2 regions of the Halomonas sp. McD50-4 genome follow, and region 1 is predicted to be linked to the other one. Evidence: riboswitches for the same ligand, from Rfam matches in the RefSeq annotation. Region 1 holds a riboswitch; the other holds the start of a gene.
The links. Region 1 has a riboswitch for thiamine pyrophosphate ahead of thiM (hydroxyethylthiazole kinase). Riboswitches for the same ligand answer to the same signal wherever they lie in the genome.
Positions count from the first base shown of each region.

Region 2: it holds a riboswitch for thiamine pyrophosphate, as region 1 does, so the genes downstream of both, MHM85_RS15360 (sodium:solute symporter) here and thiM (hydroxyethylthiazole kinase) in region 1, are expected to answer to the same signal.

Region 1 covers NZ_JAKRFG010000011.1:14,164-25,078, reverse strand. The annotation lists gene MHM85_RS13425 (class III extradiol ring-cleavage dioxygenase) at 1-21, opposite strand, end outside; gene MHM85_RS13420 (DoxX family protein) at 78-485, opposite strand; gene MHM85_RS13415 (LysR family transcriptional regulator) at 576-1,496, opposite strand; gene thiE (thiamine phosphate synthase) at 1,493-2,107, opposite strand; gene thiM (hydroxyethylthiazole kinase) at 2,097-2,906, opposite strand; TPP riboswitch at 2,931-3,022, opposite strand; gene MHM85_RS13400 (hypothetical protein) at 3,067-3,411, opposite strand; gene MHM85_RS13395 (DUF2237 domain-containing protein) at 3,536-3,910, opposite strand; gene gloA (lactoylglutathione lyase) at 4,102-4,635, shown strand; gene MHM85_RS13385 (DUF6164 family protein) at 4,638-5,003, shown strand; gene MHM85_RS13380 (cupin domain-containing protein) at 5,000-5,677, opposite strand; gene MHM85_RS13375 (zinc ABC transporter substrate-binding protein) at 5,817-6,944, opposite strand; gene MHM85_RS13370 (metal ABC transporter permease) at 6,988-7,878, opposite strand; gene MHM85_RS13365 (ABC transporter ATP-binding protein) at 7,862-8,596, opposite strand; gene MHM85_RS13360 (hypothetical protein) at 8,879-9,496, opposite strand; gene MHM85_RS13355 (hypothetical protein) at 9,834-10,145, opposite strand; gene MHM85_RS13350 (sensor domain-containing diguanylate cyclase) at 10,292-10,915, shown strand, end outside.
Region 2 covers NZ_JAKRFG010000014.1:32,156-43,070, reverse strand. The annotation lists gene MHM85_RS15385 (proline racemase family protein) at 1-784, opposite strand, end outside; gene MHM85_RS15380 (zinc-binding dehydrogenase) at 796-1,968, opposite strand; gene MHM85_RS15375 (MFS transporter) at 2,210-3,388, shown strand; gene MHM85_RS15370 (magnesium transporter CorA family protein) at 3,385-4,353, opposite strand; gene MHM85_RS15365 (diguanylate cyclase) at 4,371-5,801, opposite strand; gene MHM85_RS15360 (sodium:solute symporter) at 5,876-7,255, opposite strand; TPP riboswitch at 7,245-7,348, opposite strand; gene MHM85_RS15355 (peroxidase-related enzyme) at 7,414-8,004, opposite strand; gene MHM85_RS15350 (hypothetical protein) at 8,185-8,874, shown strand; gene MHM85_RS15345 (CoA-acylating methylmalonate-semialdehyde dehydrogenase) at 8,918-10,414, opposite strand; gene MHM85_RS15340 (putative zinc-binding metallopeptidase) at 10,637-10,915, shown strand, end outside.

The DNA.
Region 1 (10,915 bases):
GATGAAGAGACTCGGTAACATAGGATGCGCTCCAGTCAATGGGCCTGCCAACGTGTGATTCTCGGCAGGCCATTGGATTATGCCAGTCGGCGGCTGATGACGAAGCTACCGCTGCCCAGGCCGGCTTGCACCAGGAGGGCCACGGCCCAGAACACTGGGAACTCCCAGCCGCCGCCGGGATTGGAGAAGACCCAGCCGTTACCGAGGTGTACCCAGGCGGCGCCGAGCAGCACCGGTACTAGCGCCAGACTCACCCAGCGGGTGTATAGGCCCAGCATCAGGGCCAAGCCTCCGCCGACTTCGGCGGCAATGGTCAAGTAAGCCATGAAACCGGGCAGGCCAAGCGATTCGAAGTAGCCCACCGTGCCAGGAAGCGTAAACACGAACACTTTCATCAGGCCGTGAGCCAGGGCCATCACACCTAGGCTAACGCGCAGTAGGGCGGTTGCATGAAGGGTTGTCGTCGGGGTAGGTAACGTCGTCATAGCACTCTCTCGCGTTTTGGGCATCACCATGGATGCGATGATGCTACTGTAGGCTAGCGAGAGGAGAAGATAATCTAACCGATGAGCACTTTACTGTTGCGATATACGCGATAATCCAAGCCCCTGTTCCCATATGGGTGGGTCGCCCCAGGCATCGGCCAACTGATCGATGAAGTGCGCTACCTTGGCGGGTAGAAAACGCCGTGCGGGGTAGAGGGCGTGTATGTCTAGGTAGGTCGGCGGTAGGTCTAACAGAAGCGGCACCAAGTGCCCCCGCTGGATGCTCTCATGAACCAGAAAACTGGGTTGCTGGGCGATGCCTAATCCCGCTTCTGCGGCATGGGTCAACATATCCCCATTATTGCTCTCCAGCGGCCCCGTGACGCTAACGTACTGCTGGCCGAAGCGCCAGTCGCCGCTGTTCTGCCCGCTGCGATAGCGCAGGCAGTGGTGCTGCGCCAGGTCCCCGATGCGCAAAGGCGTACCGTACTGCGCTAAATAGCCGGGTGACGCGCACAGCACAAGCTGGCAGCGGGCTAGCCGTCTGGCGATTAGGCTGGAGTCGGGCAGGCTACCGATGCGGATGGCGACATCATAGCCCTCCTCCAACAAGTCTACGCGGCGGTCGTTGAGATCGAGGCGTACGTCGAGTGCGGGGTGCGCCTGCATGAACTTCGCTACCTGAGGCGCGAGATAGCGCGTGCCGAAACTCATGGGACCATTGATACGCAGCCGCCCGCTCACAGTGTGAGTGCCACTGCCGACATCGGCAGCGGCCTCCTCCAACGCCAGCAAAATGGCCTGGGCATGGGCTAAATAGCGCTCTCCCGCATCGGTGAGATGCAGCCGCCGTGTCGTGCGCTGGATCAATCGCGCGCCCAGCGTCTCCTCTAGCGCCATGACCTGCCGCGACACCCGCGTACGTGAAAGATCCAGTGCCTCGGCAGCGCGGGTATAGCTGCCAAGCTCCGCCACTTTGACGAAAGCGGTCAGCTGGTCCAGCTGACTCATGAGGCGCGAAACGCCAGCGCCGCCCGGTAAGGGTCGGGCTGGCCGCAGATCGCAGAAATCACCGCCATCCCTTGGGCACCGGCGGCACTCACTTGGGCGGCGTGCTGCGCCTTTAAGCCGCCAATCGCCACGCTGGGCAACGGGCAGGCGCGCACCAGCTCGGCCAGGCCCTCGAAGCCGATGGGCCGAGCATGATCCTGCTTGCTGGCAGTGGCGAAAATGGGGCCTAACCCGACGTAGTCCAACAGCGCGATGGGCGCGTCACGAAGCTGCGCGAGAGTGTTGATCGACAGTCCTAGAATGGCCTGCGGCCCCAGCGCCTCCCGCGCCTCTAGAACCGCGGTATCGCTCTGGCCAACATGCAGGCCGTCGGCGCCGCTGGCGACGGCCACGGCGAGTCGGTCGTTGATGATCAGCGGCACGTGGGTGCCCGCCAGCAGCCTTTTGAGGCGCTTGGCTTGTTCGATCATCGCCTCGTCGCTGGCATGCTTGTCGCGTAGCTGCACCACGGTCACGCCCCCTTTGACGGCGGCTTCCACCGTCGCTTCGAGGCCCGCTTCCGCGCACAGAGCGGCATCGGTCACCAAATAGAGCGAAAGATCACACGGCATGCAGCGTCTCCATTTGGCTTTGCGACGAAAGATCCTCTGGAGTGAGCTGGTAAAGTGCATCCAGAAACGCGACCTGAAAGCTGCCCGGCCCCTTGGCCTGCTGACCCGCACGATGCCCGGCGATGCCAAAGCACGCCAGGGCGGCCAGCGTCGCGGCCAGCGGGTGCTCGCGGTTGGCGGCAACGAACCCAGCCACCAAGGCGCTCAAGCCACAGCCCAGCGTCGTAACGCGGGGCATCAGCGGATGGCCCCCGGATAACCGGACGTGGTGGCTACCATCGGTGATGACATCGGTCTCGCCGGTCATGGCGACGATGCAGCGTTGCCGCTGGGCGAGCGTCATGGCGGCGTGAGTGGCGTCATCGACGGAGGCCGTGGCATCGACCCCACGCCCTTGGCTGGCCAAGCCGGCCAGCGCCATCACTTCCGAGGCATTGGCGCGAATGACGCTGGGGCGATGGGACAGCAGCGCCTGGCACACCCGCTGGCGGAACTCGGTGGCCCCGACGGCGACGGGGTCCAGCACCCAGGGGGTGTCGGTCGTATCGGCCGTGCGCGCTGCCAGCTGCATCGACTCGGCCCAGGGAGCAGAGAGCGTGCCGATATTGATGGAGAGCGCGTTTGCCATCGTGGTAAACTCAGCGACTTCTTCGGCGGCGTGCAGCATGGCAGGCGATGCGCCCGTGGCCAGCAGCAGGTTGGCGGTACTGTTCATGGCCACATAATTGGTCATGCAGTGTACGAGCGGCGTAGACTCACGTAAAGCGGCGAGCATGTCGCCAAGTGGGGGGTAGGTCATGGTTTCCTCCCGGGTAAGGAGGTGGTGGTAAGCACCACGACTCCCTACGCCGGCGTTATCCGGTTCAGGTTCAAAGGGTGCTTCTCAGCCGCTGAACGGCGCCCCTGTCGTTGGTGGGTACTATCCTAGCCTTGGACGGCGCTGTAAAGCCCGCAACGAGTTAACGAAACGCGATGCGGGTCCCGTACGTGAGCATTTCGTCAGGGGTGATGGCTCGACCCTGCACGCCAATCATTTCGTCGCCACACTGATCGGCAAAGGTCAGCACGCCATGGGTTAAGCCGAGTTGGCCCAGGGCATCGCGAATTTCACCGGTTCCCAGAAAGGTGCTGACGCGACCTTGAGCGTCACATAGGTCCGAGACGCCATTAGCATGGTGGAAACGCACTTTGTAGATACCGTCCATGGATTCGACTTCGACGATGGGGGAGAAGCCGTTTTGAATCGCATTACTCAGCTGCTTCAATGTCAGGCGATCGCCAAGGGTCATATCGATAGCTGTCATGACGTGCTCCTATCGGACGCCGTTCATGGGGCATCACGGGTCACTATGTAAAATTGTCGAAATAGAAGTGTAGAAGATTTGCATCATTTTTCCAGGGGCATTCGGGGGCGCCTTGGCCCAGGTATTAATGCACGGCATCTAGCGCATGCTGCTGGAGTTTGACCAGTGGAATGATCTCTAGCGTTCGCTCGTTCGTACCGGACAAAACGACCGGCGGCGCGAGTCCTACCTGTGCCGCTTCGGCCCAGCGGTGCGCGCAAAGACACCAGCGATCCCCGGGTTTCAAACCGGGAAAGCCAAACTCCGGCCGCGGTGTCACCAAGTCGTTGCCTTGCGCCTTGGAGAAGGCCAAAAACTCCTCGGTCACCATGGCGCACACCGAATGGATGCCGACATCGTCTGGCCCTACCCGGCAAAAACCATCGCGATAGAAACCGGTTTTCGGCGAGTGGCAGCAGGGCGTGAGCGGTTCACCCAATACGTTTAGATCACGGGACATAAAGACTCCTCGGGGGCAGGCTGGAATTCTGCGTTCCTCGCCCTCATAACATGGGAAATAACGCCTTCAAAGGCAGTGATGCACAGGCAGCGGGAAGCACGACGCTGTCGCCTAAGCCTTGTACAAAGTCATACGTCCGTCAAAGATTTTGCATCGCGTAAACACAAGCATCATCCAACCAGGAGAGTGTCATGTCGTATCAAGGTGAACAGCATCCGGGGGTGACCCCGGCCGCTTCGCAAACCCAGGGCTTTCGCTTGAACCACACCATGCTGCGGGTCAAAGACCCTGAGCGTGCGCTCGCGTTTTACTCCAAGGTGTTTGGCATGCAGGTGCTGCGCCGTCTGGACTTCGAGGAGATGCAGTTTTCGCTCTACTTTCTGGCCAATGTCGAGGAGAGCGATCACGTGCCGGAAGAGACCCAAGCGCGCACCGCCTGGACCTTCAGCCAGAAAGGCCTGCTAGAGCTGACCCATAACTGGGGCACCGAAAACGAGCAGGACTTTGCCTACCACGACGGTAATGCCGAGCCGCAAGGCTTCGGGCACATCTGTTTTAGCGTGCCGGACTTGGAAGCCGCCCAAGCGTGGTTCGATGAGCACGACGTCACCTTCGTGAAGCGTGCCGACCAAGGTAAAATGAAAGACGTGATCTTCGTCAAAGACGCCGATGGTTATTGGATCGAAGTGATTCAAGCCGACCGTATGGCAGGCATGGGCGATTAACGATGGCTCATCTGCTGTTTCGGTTGCGCCATGTGACCGATGAAGAGGCCATGGAAGTCCGCCAACTGCTGGAAGAACATGGTTTCGACGTGTACGAAACCCAGGCGGGCTTTTTCCGCCTGGGAGTTGATGCCATCTGGCTGCGCGACCCAGCACAGCAAGACGATGCCGAGGCGGTGCTGGCGCGTTACCAGGCCGAGCGATTAGCCAAGGTGCGCCGTGAACACGAAGAGGCGCTGGCGCGTGATGATGCCCCTACGCTGTGGCGACGCTTCATGGCCCATCCGCTTCAAGTCACGCTAGTGATCGTGGCGGTGCTTATGATCGCTCTGCTGACCTTACTGCCGTTCGTAGGACTCGCCCGCTAAACGTCGCACAGCGCGTTAGATAGGTGTCCGCGTTTGACGTACATCATGACCCCTGAGGGTCCAGCGCTAAGCCGCGGGGCAGCCCCCGGGGGATAGCGGCACCAGCTACCTGCCGGGTACTCGGTGTCTGCGTCACGTAGCGAGCCCTCCAGTACGAACAGCTCCAAGCCGCCCGGCAGTGCCGGATAGTCGATAATGACCTCGCCTTCCCAACGCTCTAGGCTGACGCGTTCATGTTGATAGGTGTGCAGCATTTTGTAGGTGATGCCTGGCCGACGGTCGGGCTGCCAGGGCAGGCGGTGGGCGGGAATGGCGAGTTGGAGCAGGTCGTTTTCATCGAACTGATGAAGTTTCACCAGGATCAGCGCACCCTCGTCGCCAATGCGCGGCGTGTGTCCCGTGCCGATGGGGTTGCGTAGATAGCTGCCCGCTGGGTAACGGCCATGCTCATCGGCAAACACGCCTTCGAGCACCAAAATTTCCTCACCGCCTTCGTGGGTATGGCGGCTGAACTGGCTGTTGGGCGCGTAGCGCACCAGGCTCGTGGCGCGGGCCACCTCATCGCCAATGCGATCCAGCATCATACGTTCGACACCTGCGCTAGGCGAGGTCACCCAGCGATACTGTTCCGGCGTGACACAGGCAAAGTGGCTAAAGTCGGCGTTTAGGCGCATGGTCGTGGCTCTTTGCGGTGAAGTAAACAGTGAACAGTGGCAGCGGCGCTGTGGGTGTCAGTCTCCCCATCCCGACAGCAAAATGCAATGCAAAAAAATACCGCCCTAATGGGGCGGTATAGGGCCTTGCCGGCCTGGTCTAGTGGCGATGACCATGATCGTCGTGGTCGTGGTCGTGGTCGTGGTCGTGGTCGTGGTCGTGGTCGTGGTCGTGGTCGTCATGACCATGAGCTTCATGGCCCGGAGTAGCTAGGGCATCGTGCAGCACCCGGGCGTTATGGCGCATCATGCCAAGGTAGGTGCTGGCATCGCCTTCACTGGCCAGCGCATCGGCGTATAGCGTGCCAGCGATGGGCAGGCCGGTCTCTTCCGCTAGCTGCGTAATGATCGCTTGGTTGGTCATGTTCTCGTGGAACAGCGCCTGTACGTTCTCCTGCTCGATCACATCGATCAGTGCGGCCATGCTGGCACCGCTGGGATCGGCTTCGGTCGATAGACCAACCGGTGAAAGAAAATTCACGCCGTAGGCGCTGGAGAAGTAGCCAAAGGAGTCATGGCCGGTGATGACGCTGGCCGACGCAGGAATCTCGCTTAGCAGTTCACGAATCTCGGCATCAACGTTATCCAGCTCTGCCAGATAACGCTCGGCGTTGGCTTGGTAGCTCTGCGCATTGGCGCTATCCGCCTCGATCAAGCCATCGCGAATATTGGTGACGTAGACTTTCGCCTGCTGCAGATCTTGCCAAGCGTGAGGGTCGTCATCACCATGCTCGTGACCGCTATGGTCATCATGCGCATGATCGTCGTGACCGTGTTCATGATGGCTGTGCTTTTCATGTTCATGCTCTTCATGACCGTGTTCTTCATGCGCATGGTCGTGCTCGTCATGGTGCGCGTGGTCATCGTGACCGTGCGACGCAAAAGCGCGGGGTGCGATGCCGTCGGTGGCGGTGACCAATGGGCCGTCGTAGTCGCTGGAGTCAATCAGGCGCTCCATCCAGCCCTCGAACAGCAAACCGTTGAAGACCACTAGGTCTGCCCCTGCCAGTGCTCGGGCATCGCCGGGGCTTGGGGAGTAAACGTGAGCATCGCCATCCGGGCCAACCAGGGCACTGACCTTCACATGCTCTCCTCCGACGTTCTCGACCATATCCGCCAGGATGGAGAAACTGGTGACGACTTGAACCCGCTCGTTCGCCATGGCCGCAGGCAACGCCAACATGGCCGACACGCCCACTAACCAACGCGATGAAGAGAAAAACGACATAACATGCTCCTGATGATGTAAGAAAGCGGAAAACGACGACTCGCTAGTGAGAATGCTCCATCGCCAGCGGCGTGGTTTTACGGCGCAGCTTGGCGGCCAAACTGTGGTAGCGGCCAAACAGCGCCGAGAACAAATAAGTCGCCCCGGCCAGCAAGATAATGCTCGGGCCTGATGGCGTGTCCAAATGGAACGACAGCAGCAGCCCGCCGGTGCTGGCCAGCATCGCCAGCACTACGGCAATCCCCATCAATCCTTCCAAGCGCTTGCTCCAAAACCGCGCCGCCGTGGCAGGCAGCATCATCAAACCCACGGCCATCAGCGTGCCGAGCGTTTGGAAGCCAGCGGTCAAGTTGAGCACTAGCAGCCCTAAAAAGACGCTATGTACCCAGCTACTGCGACGGTGTTGGCCGCGCAAAAATAGCGGGTCCAAACACTCCACCACCAAGGCGCGGAAAATGATCGCCAGGGTGATGACGATCAGTGTGCTGATCGACGCAATCAACAGCAGCGCCGTGGAGTTGATCGCCAAAATGGAGCCAAACAGTACGTGGGTTAAATCCACGCTGCTGCCCCCCATGGAGATCAGCATGACCCCAGCAGCCAGGGAAATGATGAAAAAGCTCGCCATGGCGGCATCTTCCCGCTGGCCACCCATTTTCGAGACCGCTCCCGCCAGCAAGGCCACCATCACCCCAAATAGCACGCCACCCACGCTCATCACCGGTAGCGAAAAGCCCGCCAGCAAAAAGCCCAGCGCCACGCCGGGCAGAATCGCATGGGCCATGGCATCGCCAATCAGACTCATGCCACGCAGCACCAAAAACACCCCCAGCGGCGGGGCGGCCAGGGAGAGCGCGAGCCCGCCGACCACGGCGCGGCGCATGAAACCGTACTCGAACGGGCTGACGAACCAGGTATTAAGCAGTTCCAGCATGACGCCCTCCCAGCGTAAACGGCACCACTTGGGCGGGTGCATGCTGCTGGTTGAGCGCGCTGGGGGCGACCCAGCGGCCGTGGCCAGCGCTCAGCATCAGTACCTCATCGGCCAGGCGGCGGAGGTGATCCATATCGTGCAGCACGATGATGATCGTGACGCCGTCGTCGGCCATTTGGCGCAGAATGCGAATCAAGATATCCACCGTGTCGCTGTCCACGTTGGCAAACGGCTCATCCAATAGCAGCAGTTCTGCCTCTTGCATCAGCGTTCGGCCAATCAGCGCCCGCTGGCGCTGGCCACCGGACAGCTCGCCCAGGGGGCGGTGCGCCAAGTGAGAAATGCCCAAGCGCGCCATGATCTCACGGCCCTTGCGGTAATGGGCGGCACAGTACCCTTTCAGCGCCCCGTGGCTTGGCCAACTGCCAGTCATCACCAGCTCTTCCACGCTCATCGGAAAGGTCAGATCCAGCGCCAACTGCTGGGGTAGCCAAGCGCGGCGAGCGTTATCCACCGTACACACCACCTTGCCACTAATAGGGCGAAGTTCGCCCATGATGGCCTGGATCAGCGTACTTTTACCGGCCCCGTTCGCGCCGATGAGCGCGGTAATCGCACCGGGTTTGATATCGCCATCCACATGCTCGAGCACCGTGCGGCGACCCTGGGCCAAATGCAGATCGTGAAGCTGCAAGCACGATGGTGAACGCTCGCTCATAGCGGCCACCCGCTGGCCCATACCACCAGCCCCCACAAGGCCAACAACGGCAGCGCCATCAGCCCGAGCCGCTTCGTGGCCGACAGCGACATCAATGAAAAATGACAAGGACCTTCCTTGTTATGGCGATGCATGTGCTCACTCATCGAGCAACCTCACTTACCAATAAATAAGTTATAACATAACGTTTGGTGAAACCAAAAAAGTGGCGAATATTTTACGCGCTCATCGCGTGCTGACAACGATGAGCGAGCTTATGTTTGAGAGATATACCAAGTGATCCTAGTAACGCCAAACGGCGCCAATCTGCTCAGGGGATACCAACAGCGCGTACTCGCCTTCCAGCGTGAGTGGGCCAAGCGATACGCGGGCGGGTTGGAAGCGATTGATAGCGCGGGTCGCCTGGTGGGGCTGCGTCCAAATCTGTAGCTCATTGATCAGCATGCCCGTCGCAAAGTTCATCGCGCCATCGCGCTCACGACCGTCGGCGGCAATGACCGCGCCCGCTACGGTATTCACCACCAACGAGCCAACCCGCGCCTCGAGCCCGCGGCGCTCCCGTTCCGCCTGGGCAAGCGACAGCCCTAGCGCCTGTACGCCGCTCAGATCGCCCTGCGCTTTCAAGCGTTCGTACTCCGCCAGCGCCGCCGGATGCGGTTGGCGGTCAGTCAGCATACCCCCTAGCGCTAACGCGGATTTCACCACGCCAACGCGGGCATCGAAACGGTCGTCCGGATCACTGGCCTCGCTCGATTGGTAGGCGTTATAGGCCAGGCTCGTGGCATAAACACCCGTCCATCCCCACTGCCAAACGTTGGCCTGCTGGGCACCGCTTTCGAATACTTCATCGTAAGCCGCCCAGTCATCCGCTGGCTGCGCCTGGGCGGGCAGTGCCAGCATCAGCGGAACTGCTGCGAAAAGCACGCGCAAATAAAGGGGTAATTGCATGGGGAACCGCCTGAAAGACTGAGAAATGAGTGTTAAGCGTAGCATGGGGAGAGTACGCGTTTGTAAAAAGAGCGGGAGCAGGCAGCGTCCTGGCTAACGCTCGTTGACTTGAAACCTCATGGTTCCTTCAAAGCCGTATAGGCACTGCTCAGGAGACTCCCGGGGTTCTCGGCCGGTTTCGATTGTCGTAGGGCTGCTAGCATCATCGTGAGCCTCGCTCATGCTCTGGCAGCTTTAGTTGAAAGGCAAGGGCGGGGCCAGTGAACCCCTACCCCGATGCTTTTTTTACTTACTCCTTCTCCTCATCCTCTTCCCAGCGCTCCATGGCGCGTTTGTCGTCGGGTAGGCGGACCATGTCACCGATGTTGAGCTTTTTGTGCGACTGAAAGCGGTGGCCGTGCTGGTCGAGAATGGCGGCGACGCTGCCGATGCTGACGGCGTCTTCTTCCCGGTAGGCTTCGACTTTGACTCGGACGATGCGGCCCTGATAGCGAGCGGAGAGAATCGCGCCGGGGTAAGGGGGCGTGTGGTCGGGGTCGTTTTTGAAAAAGGCGGCGACGCTTGCGCTACCGGGTTCATCCCATTCGACATGTTGATGCATGGTCAGTGTCCTTACAGGAGTCGTTAGAAAATAAGCCAGCACATTCAGTGTAGTGTGCGTTAGCAGCACTCGGCCAATGTGCGTGGACACGCCTAGTCGATGCGCTTAACTTACCCCTCTAGGGGAACGTGGGAGGAGAAGGCGCCATGCATCCGTACCGTGCGCTATTTGAGCAGTCGAGCACGCCGCTGTTCGTGGTGGAGCGTTCAGCGCACGAGGCGATGAACGTGTATGCAAACGCGGCCTTTCGGCACGCGGTGGGCTGGGTTGACGATAATAGCTACATGGCGCTGGCCAGCTGTTTTCCATTGGACGTGAATAACGTGCTGGCCGCCGTATATGCCTGCGATCAGCAACAGACCGTGCAGGAGCTGATGGTGACTTGGGCAGATGCCTCAAGGCGTTGGCAACTGCAGCTTTCTCCCGTGGTAGAGGGCGAGTATCGCGCAGTGTATGGGGCACTTCATGAGCTGGTTCTGCCATTTGGCGAATCTTTGGATGCGCTGCTGTCTCAGTTGCCGGGATTCATCTACCAGCTGCACTACTCGCTGTCGGGTCACTGGCGTTACACCTACGTTGGCCAGCGGGTAGAAGAAATGTTTGGGGTGAGCGTCGAAGAGGCGCTGGCCGATGCGCAAACATTGCTGGCCAACATTCATCCTGGAGACCGCGATACCGTCATCGCAAGCTCGCTGGAAAGCGCTCGCACGCTGACGCCAGGGAAACAGGAGTTTCGGATGTTTCATCGTCACGGCGAGATGCTGTGGGTG
Region 2 (10,915 bases), on a different contig from region 1:
TGCCGGTGCCCGTGGTACTCCGGCAAATGACGCCGGGGTGCACGTAGGTGGTCGACCGCGAGCGGATATAACCTTCGGCGATCGGCTCTTCGGGCCCCATGAAGTGCAGAAAAGGCAGCGGACCCACGTCGCCTAGGGTGTAGTGGGAGAAACCGCGTTGCGCCTTGATGGCCTCCACGATTTTGTACGCACAAGCCGCCAGCGCCTGCTCTTCATCACGCACCAGCTTGAAGCCCAACGCCTCGGCATCGACCAAGGCGTAAAAACCGCCACTATAGGCGACGGAGTAGGTGACTTCCCCAATCCCTGGCACTTGAATGGTGTCGCGATAGGTATCGATATAGCTCGGCAGGCCTTCGCAGGTCACGTACTCCACCACGCCGTTGTGCACTCGGGCCTCGATTTGAACCAGCCCTGCCGGGGCCTCTAACTTGAAGCGTTGAATTCCCTCCTGCTTGGGCACGATGCCGGTTTCCAGAACGGCCGTGGCCGTGCACAGCGTGTTCGAGCCGGAATAGATCGGGTAGCCCATCACTTCCATGATGATGTATCCGACCACGGCTTCCGGGTCGGTGGCAGGCACCAAGAGATCCACCGACATTTCGGGAATGCCGTAGGGCTCTTCTAACAACAAACGGCGCAACCCGTCGGCGTCGTCGCGCAGGTACTCCATCTGTTGACGCACCGTCGCACCGGGCAATGCATCGATGCCGCCCGTGACGATGCGGCTGACATCTCCCCCGGCATGGGTGTCCAACAATCGAATCGTATGCAGGTTTTTCACTCACCCGGCTCCTAGGCAGAGGTTATGGCAAATGGGGCACCGTGGGTGTCCCACTGGGCATCGGGAACGATGACGATTTTCCCCAGGTAGTTGCTGCCTCGGTTCACGAAGTAGCGCTCGGCCTGATGCAAGTCAGAGAGTTTGAACGCGCCATGCAGCACCGGTTTTAACTCACCGCTGCGTATCCACGCTATCAACTGCTCTGCTTCTTCCCGAGTACCGTGGGACACGCCGACTATCTGCACCTGATAGAGATAGATGCGGGTCCACATGATCTCGCTGAGGTTACCGCCGCTGGCACCGGCAATGGAGAGCCGGGGGTAGGTGGTACGACGCTGCATATCGCCGATCATGGTATCGATGAACAGATCGGTCATCTCGCCACCAACGAGATCCATGACGGCATCGATGGCCTGACCATCGGTGGCGGCCAGCACACGCTCGACGAAAGTGGGCAGGTCGCCTCGATCGATGACGGCTTCTGCGCCCAACGCACGTAGCGCGTCGGCTTTATCGAGCTGGCTAACGGCGTAGGGAATCGCGCCGACGATACGGCATAGCTGGATCAACGCCGTGCCCACCCCGCCGCTGGCGCCGCTGACGAGGATACGCTCGCCCGCCTGAACGTTGGCCGCCGTCATCATGTGGTAGGCCGTTTGATACGAGCACATGCCCATGGCCGCAAGCTCGGCATCGTGTAGCTCAGGGTTGGGGACATGGTGAAACTGGTCGGCAGGCACTGCCACGTACTCGGCGTAGCCGCCGTCTTCGCCGTGTCCGTAGTAGTCCGGCGTCAGGTTAATGTCACGACGCTCGTCGGCATACAAATTGAAATCCAGCAGCCCGCGCTCCCCGATACGCCGGGGATCGACCCCCTCGCCGACAGAAACGACCCGACCTGCCACGTCAGCGCCTTGAATACGCGGAAACGTCAGGGTCGGCGACCCACCCATGGCAAACGAGGTCACGTCCTCTTTGCCTTTGGTGGGGTATAAGCCTTCGCGCGCTTTGCGGTCGGTGTTGTTTTTCGCCGTTGCCGTGACTTGCACCAGCACCTGCCCAGGGCCGGGCGTTGGCGTGGGAACGTCCTGACGGTATTGCAGAGCGTCGACATCACCGTGACCGGTCAAGAGCATCGCCGACATCGTGGCCGGAATCGTTGCGCTGTTATCCGTGTGGGCCATGGGTGGTTCCTTGTTGAGTGCATATGTCGCGACGATAACAAACGCCGGGCGAGGTTCAAGGGGGCGAGCGAAGGACAGCATGCCCTCGATCACGATGGATGAGTAAAGCACATAGTGCCCCTTAAGCCACACTCCCCCAGTCAGCCGCCTGGCGGGTCGTCAACTTTTCGCCAATAGTGAGAGTAAGCAAAACCCGTCAAGCTACGGGTCGACCATGCTTCTGCCCCTGCCAAGGATCGGTATGCTTCACTTCACCTCGACGTACCATCGCCGTCTCACCTGGACCTACTTTGGCCTGTTCATTGCCATTGGGATGACCGGCGGACTGCTTGGGCCAGCACTGCCCCATTTGGCCGAGGCCAGCGGTGCCTCCATGAGCCAAATCGCCGTGCTGTTCACTGCACGTGCCGTTGGCAACATGAGCGGCGCCATGGTCACCGGGCTGCTCATGGATCGCTTCAACGGCCACCGCGTGTTGGTGATGATGGGCGTGCTGGCGGTAGCCGGACTGGCGCTGGCCCCGCTTAGCCCGCTTCTGCTGCTGTTGACGCTGCTGTTCATGCTGCTGGGATTTGCGGAGGTATCGCTCAACGCGGGCGGGAACACGCTGCTTTTGTGGCTGCACCGAGACGCAGCGGGCCCCAATGTAAGCGCGCTGCACTTCTGTTTCAGTTTCGGCAACATGCTCACGCCGCTGATCATGATTGCTGCGCTATCCCTCACCGGACAGTTTCACCTCACGTTTTGGATCGTCGCGGCCAGCGTGGCTGCCATGCTGTGGCCGCTGTCGCGCTTCGTCAGCCCGTCCATGCCCACCGTTGACCCTAATCCCGCGTCCTTGGCTACGCTCAAACACCGCGACCCGCTCTTGCTGGGACTATTCATGCTACTGTTTTCTCTTTATGTGGGCATCGAAATTACGTTCGCCGGCTGGGTCACCGCATACGGTACGCTCTCTGGATTGACCACCGAGCAGGCGACGTTGCTGGCAACGCTGTTCTGGCTGGCGCTCTCGGCGGGACGCCTGCTCGCCATCCCGCTACTACGCGTTTGCTCACCTTGGCAGGTGCTCGCTGGCTGCCTAGCGCTGGGGCTGAGCGCAGCGGCAGGTCTGCACCTCAACGCGCTGCCGCCAAGCGCTGGCGCGCTGCTGTTTGGCCTCTCAGCCTCGGCGTTTTTCCCTACGCTGTTTGCACTGTGCAACCAATCGATTGTCATGCGCGGGCGCACCACTGGCGCCATCTTTACCGCCGCGGGCAGCGGGGCGCTGGTCATTCCGTCACTGACCGGCCCGCTGCTGGATCTGGCGGGTGCGGGGGCGTTTCCTATATTGTTGGCCACGCTTTGGCTACTGATTGCGCTGGGGCTCTTACTGTTGGCCAGTCGTCTGCGGCAATTGGCGGTTCGACAAGGGGGTTAAAACCAGCGTTTCCGTTTGAACAGCCAAATGAGCACCCCACCAATCCCTAGCATGGCCCCCCAAACGAAAAAGTAGCCGTACTGATAGCTCAGTTCTGGCATGTACTCGAAGTTCATGCCGTAAATACCGGCGATAAAGGTTAGCGGGACGAAAATAGCGGTAATCACCGTCAACACCCGCATGGTGATGTTCAACTGGTGTGATGAAATGGAGATATAGCCGTCGACGAGATCGCCACAAATGTCGTAGTACATTTGCGTTAGGGTGTAGAGTCGCTCGAAACGTTCTTCGACATCGGTTATGGCATGCAGCGTTTCGCTTTCGCCTCGCGGCAAGTGCGCGTAGTCGTACGCCGTCAGCTCTTGGGTGATGCCTTTGTGATAGCTGAAGATCCGGCGCATTTTGACCAGACGCGAGCGATACGTGGTGATTTTACGCATCAACACGTCGTTACCATTGTCTAGCAGCTCGTCCTCGAGATCACTGAGCTCCGTTTCGAATTCCAGCAAGCTATCGATATAAAAGCCCGCCGAGGTGTACATCACTCTCAGTGCCACCTGCTCGGGTGACTGGGCCAATAGCGTTTTGCCGTGCTCATTGAGTAAGCGTTCGATACTCATCGCCTCGCCGGGGTGCAAGGTCACCAAAAAGCGTTCGCCGACGAAGAAACAGATCTGCTGAGGTACGAAGTTTAGCTGGGCATCGAACGAGGAAATGCCGCGATAGATGATCAGCGTGTGATTGTCGAACTCTTCGATTTTCGGCGGATGGCGCTCTTTGTGGGCGTCTTGTATGGCCATCGGGTGACACTCGAAGCGCTCCAGTATCTCACGCTCCTGCGCTTCGCTCTCTCCTTTCATGTCGACCCACAAGTGTGCCGTGGGCATGCGCATCCACTCGTCCATCAGGCGAATGTCGCCCTCGCGCACGTCGCCCTCTGGGGTGGTCAATAGACAACGAATCATACTCGTCCTTGGGTTCGTTAATGGGGGGCAGACGTATCCGCCGGACGTGCCAGCGCGATACGCGCTTTGCCTGCGCGTTTGGCGTTGTACATGGCCTCATCGGCGCGCTTCAATAACTCCTGAGGTGTCTCCGCCGCGTCGTGGACGAACAGCGCCACACCAATGCTGGTACTTACTTGCAGGGTCACGCCACCTGCGCTGAGCGGCTCCTCGATCACCTCGATCAGCTTATGGGCCAGCGGCTCCGGTGCGTCGCTGGTCACCCCCTCGAGCAGCACGACGAACTCATCTCCCGCCCATCGGGCAACGAAATCCGTCTCGCGGACGGTTCGCTGAAGACGGCTCGCGATGTCGCGCAGCAGCTCGTCCCCCATGGCATGGCCGTGCTGATCGTTAATGCGTTTGAACCCATCGAGGTCTAGAAACAGCACGGCCAGCGGTGCGAGCGTACGGCGTACCCGTGCCATTGCCTCCGGCAAACGCTCATCTAGGGCGCGGCGGTTGGGCAAACGGGTGAGCACGTCTTCTCGGGCCTGCTGGTCGCGTAGGCGCTCTAGCTGCTGGCGTTCGGTAATGTCGTGAATGAACAAGCTGCGGCGTGGGCGGCCATTCACCTCGAAACGCTTCAGTCGCACCTCGACCGGCAAGCGAACGCCATCGCGCCGTAGGGCTTCTCCGGTCACTGGCATGGCGACATCGTCACTGGTGATTCCGTCGGGAAACATGAGCGATGTAATCGGTCGAGTGAGGGCTTCTTTGCGACTCCAGCCGAACATGGTCTCGGCTGCATGGTTCCAATCCAGCACGCGCCCCTGCTCATCGACGCTCAAATAGGCATCATATGCCGACTCGATCACCAGATTGAGTTCGCGGGTTCGCTGCTCGATACGCTGCTCGAGGCTTTGATGCAGCGCGGTGAGCGCCTGCTGAGTGGCGGCACGAATCTTCTGCTCGTTGATGAGCCGTTCGCGCAGGTGGATTTCGCCAATCACGATATCGGCCAAATCTTGCATCGCAGCCTTTTCTTGGTCACTTAAGCTGCGTGGCTGGCTGTCCATGGCGCATAGCGATCCGAGGACCAGCCCTTGTGAACTACGCAGCGGTATCCCGGCATAAAAACGGATGCCGCCAGGTGTCATCACGTAGGGATTGGTCACGAAGCGTGCGTCTTGCTGAGCGTCTTCGACCACTAGCGGCTCATCTTCGAGTACCGTGTAAGCACAAAACGCGACGTCCCTAGGTGTTTCCGATACCGCCATGCCCACTTGAGACTTGAACCACTGACGATCGGTGTCGATCAGACTGATGGTAGATTTAGGAACGCCGAGCAGCACGGTGACCAATCGCGTGATCCGATCGAAAACGGGCTCGTCTGGCGTATCCAGGAGGGCCAGTTCGTTAAGCGCAGCCAAACGGGCAGTTTCGTTGGGGGGTAACAGGTGGCTCATGGCGATCACACCTAAATGGTCATCAAACCCTTAACAGCATAACGCGAAACGAAATGTCCTGCTTAACGCCTTGATTAACGGACTTCGACACGTTGACGGCTCACCAGAGCCAACGCCACACTGACCGCTGTTGAGAGTAGCAGCGCCCCTACGAACGGGCCTAACGTCGGTACGCTGCCGGGGAACGTGGCGGCCATTACCCCTGCGCTGATGCTGCCCTGACCGATCCAGCCAGGCAGCACGGCCCCTACGAGCCCCGCCAACCCGCCGCTTATTGCTGCCATCGGTGTCATACGCTGCCACAAACCCAGCAGCACCGGCACCACGATCGCTGCACACAGCAGATCGGCAATCAAAAATAGCCGCAGCACGGAGAGCCCTTGCAAGGCAATCACGATCACGGGCAGCATGATCGCCACGGTGAGCCAGCGCGCCTTGTTGAGGGCCTCGGGCCGGTGACCATTGGCCCACAGCGACGCAATGCCGTTTTGTAAGGTGTCGACGCTCGAGGTGACCAGCGTGACGGCCAGTACCAATGAAGGCAGCGTGATCCATACCGGGGCATCACTAAGCAGCGCAAAAAACGGCATGGGCGGCTCGCCGAGACTGACCCCGCTCATCGCTGCCATGATACCTACGCCACCGATCACCATGACGACCAGTACGGTCAAGCCGCCACCCAACCAGGCACCGCGCCCCAGGCTCGCGTCGTCTTGGGCCGCCCATACCCGCTGCCAATAGCCTTGGTGAAACAAGTTGGCCGCCGTCACGGCGATCACCAGCGTCAACGCCACGCTGAGCGAGCTGCCGATGGGGAGCGACGGGAGTTGTGCGTCATTCGGCATACTGGGCAGTCGCCAGAGCGTCACGCTGGCGACGGCGAGCAGCAGCGCCAAAAGCAGCCACGCTTGCCAGCGGTCGGTGGCCAAGCTTGCCCGCAGCCCGCCCATGACGGTGTACACCAGCGTGGTGAGCGCCACCCCGATGATCACCACGGCGGGAGGCACGTCGGAGAGCAGCGCGGTAATCGCCCCGATGGCGGTGAGTTCAGCAGCCAGGAAGCAGCCCATGTAAGCCACGGAAACAAGCGCCACGAAATGGCGTACCCCCTTGCCGTAGCAGGCGTCGGCAAACTCGGCAATGCTGCGTCCCTCGGGCAGTGCTTGGCGTATCTTAGGCCCGTAGAGACCCAAAACGATGAACGGCAGCGCCGAACCAAGGGCATAGCCCAGTAGCGCCACGGGCCCTACCAATGCGCCGATTTCAGGGGGTGCAAAGAGTATCCAAGCCCCCATACCGGACGCCAAAAAGGAGAGCCCCAGGGTGGCCGACGTTTGCGAATTACGGGCGGTGACATAATCATCCAGCGAGCCGCCACTGAAACGTGCCCGAAGACCCAGAAAAGCAAAGCAGCATAACGCTGCGCCTAACACGAAAGACGTTAGGTAAGGCATGTCGCGCTTCCTCCGCCGGTACGAACCGGATCAGGTTCCAGGGTCTGCGTTGCGCGCATTCTCAGCCCCATTGGGGCTCCCCTGGCGACAGTGAGTGGAGGCAGTATCCTCAATCAAAGTGGTGCGTTAGTAAAGCCTTGCCCATGGAGCCGGGCTGCTTATTCCACTTTCTTGGGGACACGCCCCATCAGGTAAAACTCGGCGTTGGGCGGTGTTCCAGCTAGTGTCACCAAGCGGTTGGACATGCCAAAAAACGCGGCAATGGCACCGATGTCCCAGCAATCATCCAGCGTGAACCCCACTGCCTCTAAACGCGCCTGCCATTCTTCTGAAAACTCGCCCAGATCGATGGCACTGTGCAGTGCAAAGTCGAGCATCAACCGATGACGCTCGCTCAATCCCGCCACACGATGGTTGATGGCGATATTATCCGCCAGTAACGGATCTTTACTGTAGATACGCACTAGCGCGCCATGGGCGACGACACAGTACAAGCAGCGATTGCGGGCACTGGTCGCAACGACAATCATCTCTTTCTCTGCTTTGGTCAGCGTCTCCGATGGTCGCTCCATCAACGCATCGTGATACGCAAAAAAAGCGCGAAACTCGTCGGGTCGGTGAGCCAACATCAAAAATACGTTGGGCACGAAGCCCGCTTTCTCCTGCACGGCCAACATGGCTTCCCGAATATCATTGGGAACATTATCCAGAGTGTCAGGAAGTTTGAACCGACTGATCGATGCAGCCATAAAGGCTCCTTTTTTATTTTGAAGTAGAGTCCCACTACCAACTCACTTTTATCCGTAACAAATTGCTAACTAAAGACTCTTTTCATATGGCTTTACGCTCGCCATACTTTTAGTGATCTAATGTCATAAAAGCCGTACGCTATTCGGCTAGCCAAGCGGCGTACTTACAGGGAAACCACCATGTCATACTCCGAAGCAAAAGAGCACACGCCAGGGCGTTTGCATGAACTGTTCGCAGACCCGTACCGTGCGTTCGAGAACGATACGGATGAGCGTCAGTTGCATATCCGTGTCATGCTTCACACCCTGCTGGCCCAGCCTATGCAGCGCGGCCTGGTCACGCTTCGTGTGATTCACGGCTGGGAGAACGGTGGTTTCGAACCTGCCGACCTACAGCATGCCGATTTTACGCTGCACAACCTGCAAGATTTCGAGGCGGCGGCCACCTCCTTTCACGCGGCGGCGGAACGAAATGCCCCCCTACCCGCAGATCAAACCGCTATTCTCGCGGCTCCCCTGGCCGATGCCATTGCCGATGCCGAAGCAGAAGGCAACGCGCTCACCGACGATATTCGTGCCACACCGGCTCGCTGGCCCGCGTTCGAGGGTGGGCTTGCCCTCTACACTCTGTTCAAAATGTACCATCGCCTCGTATATGGCGAGGACGATACCTACCGTTGCTCACAATGTGAGACCCCCCACGGCCTTCGTGAAATTCATGAATTTCACCTCGAAGAGGGAGAATTCGCGCTGCTGGCGCCCGTTCGCGATGAGCAGGAGGCGCCCTACCTGCTCGTACTACACGAGAGCCAGCTTGGTCCCATAGGGCAACTGCTCTCGGAGAGCTTACCGCTGTTTCAGGACGTGTGAAGGTCGCCTCCTCTACCGAGGAGGCGCAGCGCGTTGCCGCTCGCTATAGCGAGATCGTGCTATTGATACCGCTAGAGACGTTTTCGGGCTCGAACCAGCGGGCAGTGACCGTTTTGGTCTGCGTCCAGAACGCAATCGCCTGTTTACCGTTAGGCCCTAGGTCGCCCAGCTTCGACGCCCGAGAACCGGTAAAGCTAAAGTAGGCGACCGGCACCGGAATGGGCACGTTTATGCCAATTTGGCCGACGTCGATGTCGGTCTCGAAGCGTCGCGCGACCCAGCCCGAGTTCGTAAAGATCGAGGTGCCGTTGCCATTCGGATTGGCGTTAATGAAAGCGATGGCGTCGTCCAGCGTTTCGACGTTGACGACACACAGCACCGGCCCAAAAATTTCCTCACGATAGATCGTCATGTCTGCCGTCACATCGGAAAACAGAGTCGGCCCGACGAAATTACCGTCTGGGTAGCCGTCGACCGTGTAGCCGCGCCCATCGACCAGCAGCGTAGCACCCTCCTTCTCACCTGCCGTAATCAAACGCTCGACCCGCCCCTTGGCTTGCGGAGAAACCAGTGGCCCCAGATCGGCCTCGCGCTGGGTGCCGGGTCCCACGGTCATACCGCGCGCGCCGGCTTCGATGTCTTTGATCCACTCGCGCGCTTCCCCCACCAGCACGACCACCGAGTTCGCCATGCAGCGCTGACCGGCGGCACCAAAGGCAGAGCCCAGCAGGCTATCGATGGCTTGACTACGGTTGGCATCCGGCATGACGACACAGTGGTTTTTTGCACCCATCATGGCCTGCATACGTTTGCCAGCAGCGGCCGCACGGTTATAAAGCAGCGACCCCACATGGGTCGAACCGATGAACGACAGCGCCTTGATATCTTGATGGTCGGCAATTTGATTGGCGACGTCAGGCCCACCGTGCACGACGTTCAATACCCCAGCCGGAATACCCGCTTCATGTGCCAGTTCCACGAGCCGCATGGTAGAACTCGGGTCTTGCTCGGAAGGCTTCAAGACGAAGGTGTTTCCGGTTGCAATCGCCAACGGGAACATGAAACAGGGCAGCATGATCGGAAAATTGAAGGCGGTAATGCCCGCCCCCACACCCAGCGGCTGATGCATGGTATAGACGTCCACCTCGTTGGCCGCATTCTCCGCCAGCTCGCCAAGCTGTAGGGAGGTAATCGAACAGGCGTGCTCTACCACTTCTAGCCCGCGCCCCACTTCACCCTCGGCATCCGGCAGGGTTTTACCGTGCTCTTCGGTGATCAAGGCGGCAAGTTCCGCTGTATTCTCGCGAATCAACGCCTGCAGTTTGAGCATGATGCGCATGCGCTTGCCGAGCGGCACTTTGCGCCACTCTTTGAACGCCGTTTTGGCGCTGGCGATGGCGCGCTCGACTTCTTCGGACGTACAGAACGGTACTCGCGCCACCACGTCCTGGGTGGCAGGATTCACCACATCGCGCCACTCTTGGCTTTGCGACATGACCGGCTGGCCATCGATGTACATCGGAATTTCACGAACGGACATGATGCGTTTCCTCGGCTTGTGTTTGTTATGGGATCGAATAGGGAACCATTAGGGTATATCAGCAAGTTGACGTAAACGTCAATTAGCAACTGGACAAAGACAATATGCCCTCCGCTCGACGATTTGGCTTTCCCTCTCGGTGAGGGCATCGCTATGCTGAGACAATGACGTATCACTACTCACCCTCGTGAGATGCGCGGTGGTGATCACAAGGAGGTATCCATGCAGACGTTTAGCTGCCGCTGTGGCAATCCGCTGTTTTTCGAAAATACCCACTGCTTGGCCTGTGAGTCGGAGGTTGGCTGGTGCCCCGCGTGTTGTAACATCGTGGCGCTGGAACCGTTAGATAGCGGCGGCTACCTCTGTACCCATGAAGACTGCGGCACGGCACTAATGAAGTGCCACAACTATGCCGTCGAAAACGTCTGCAACCGGATGGTGGTGATGGCCGACGGGCACGCCGATACGCTATGCGACTGCTGCCGCTACAACGAGGTGATT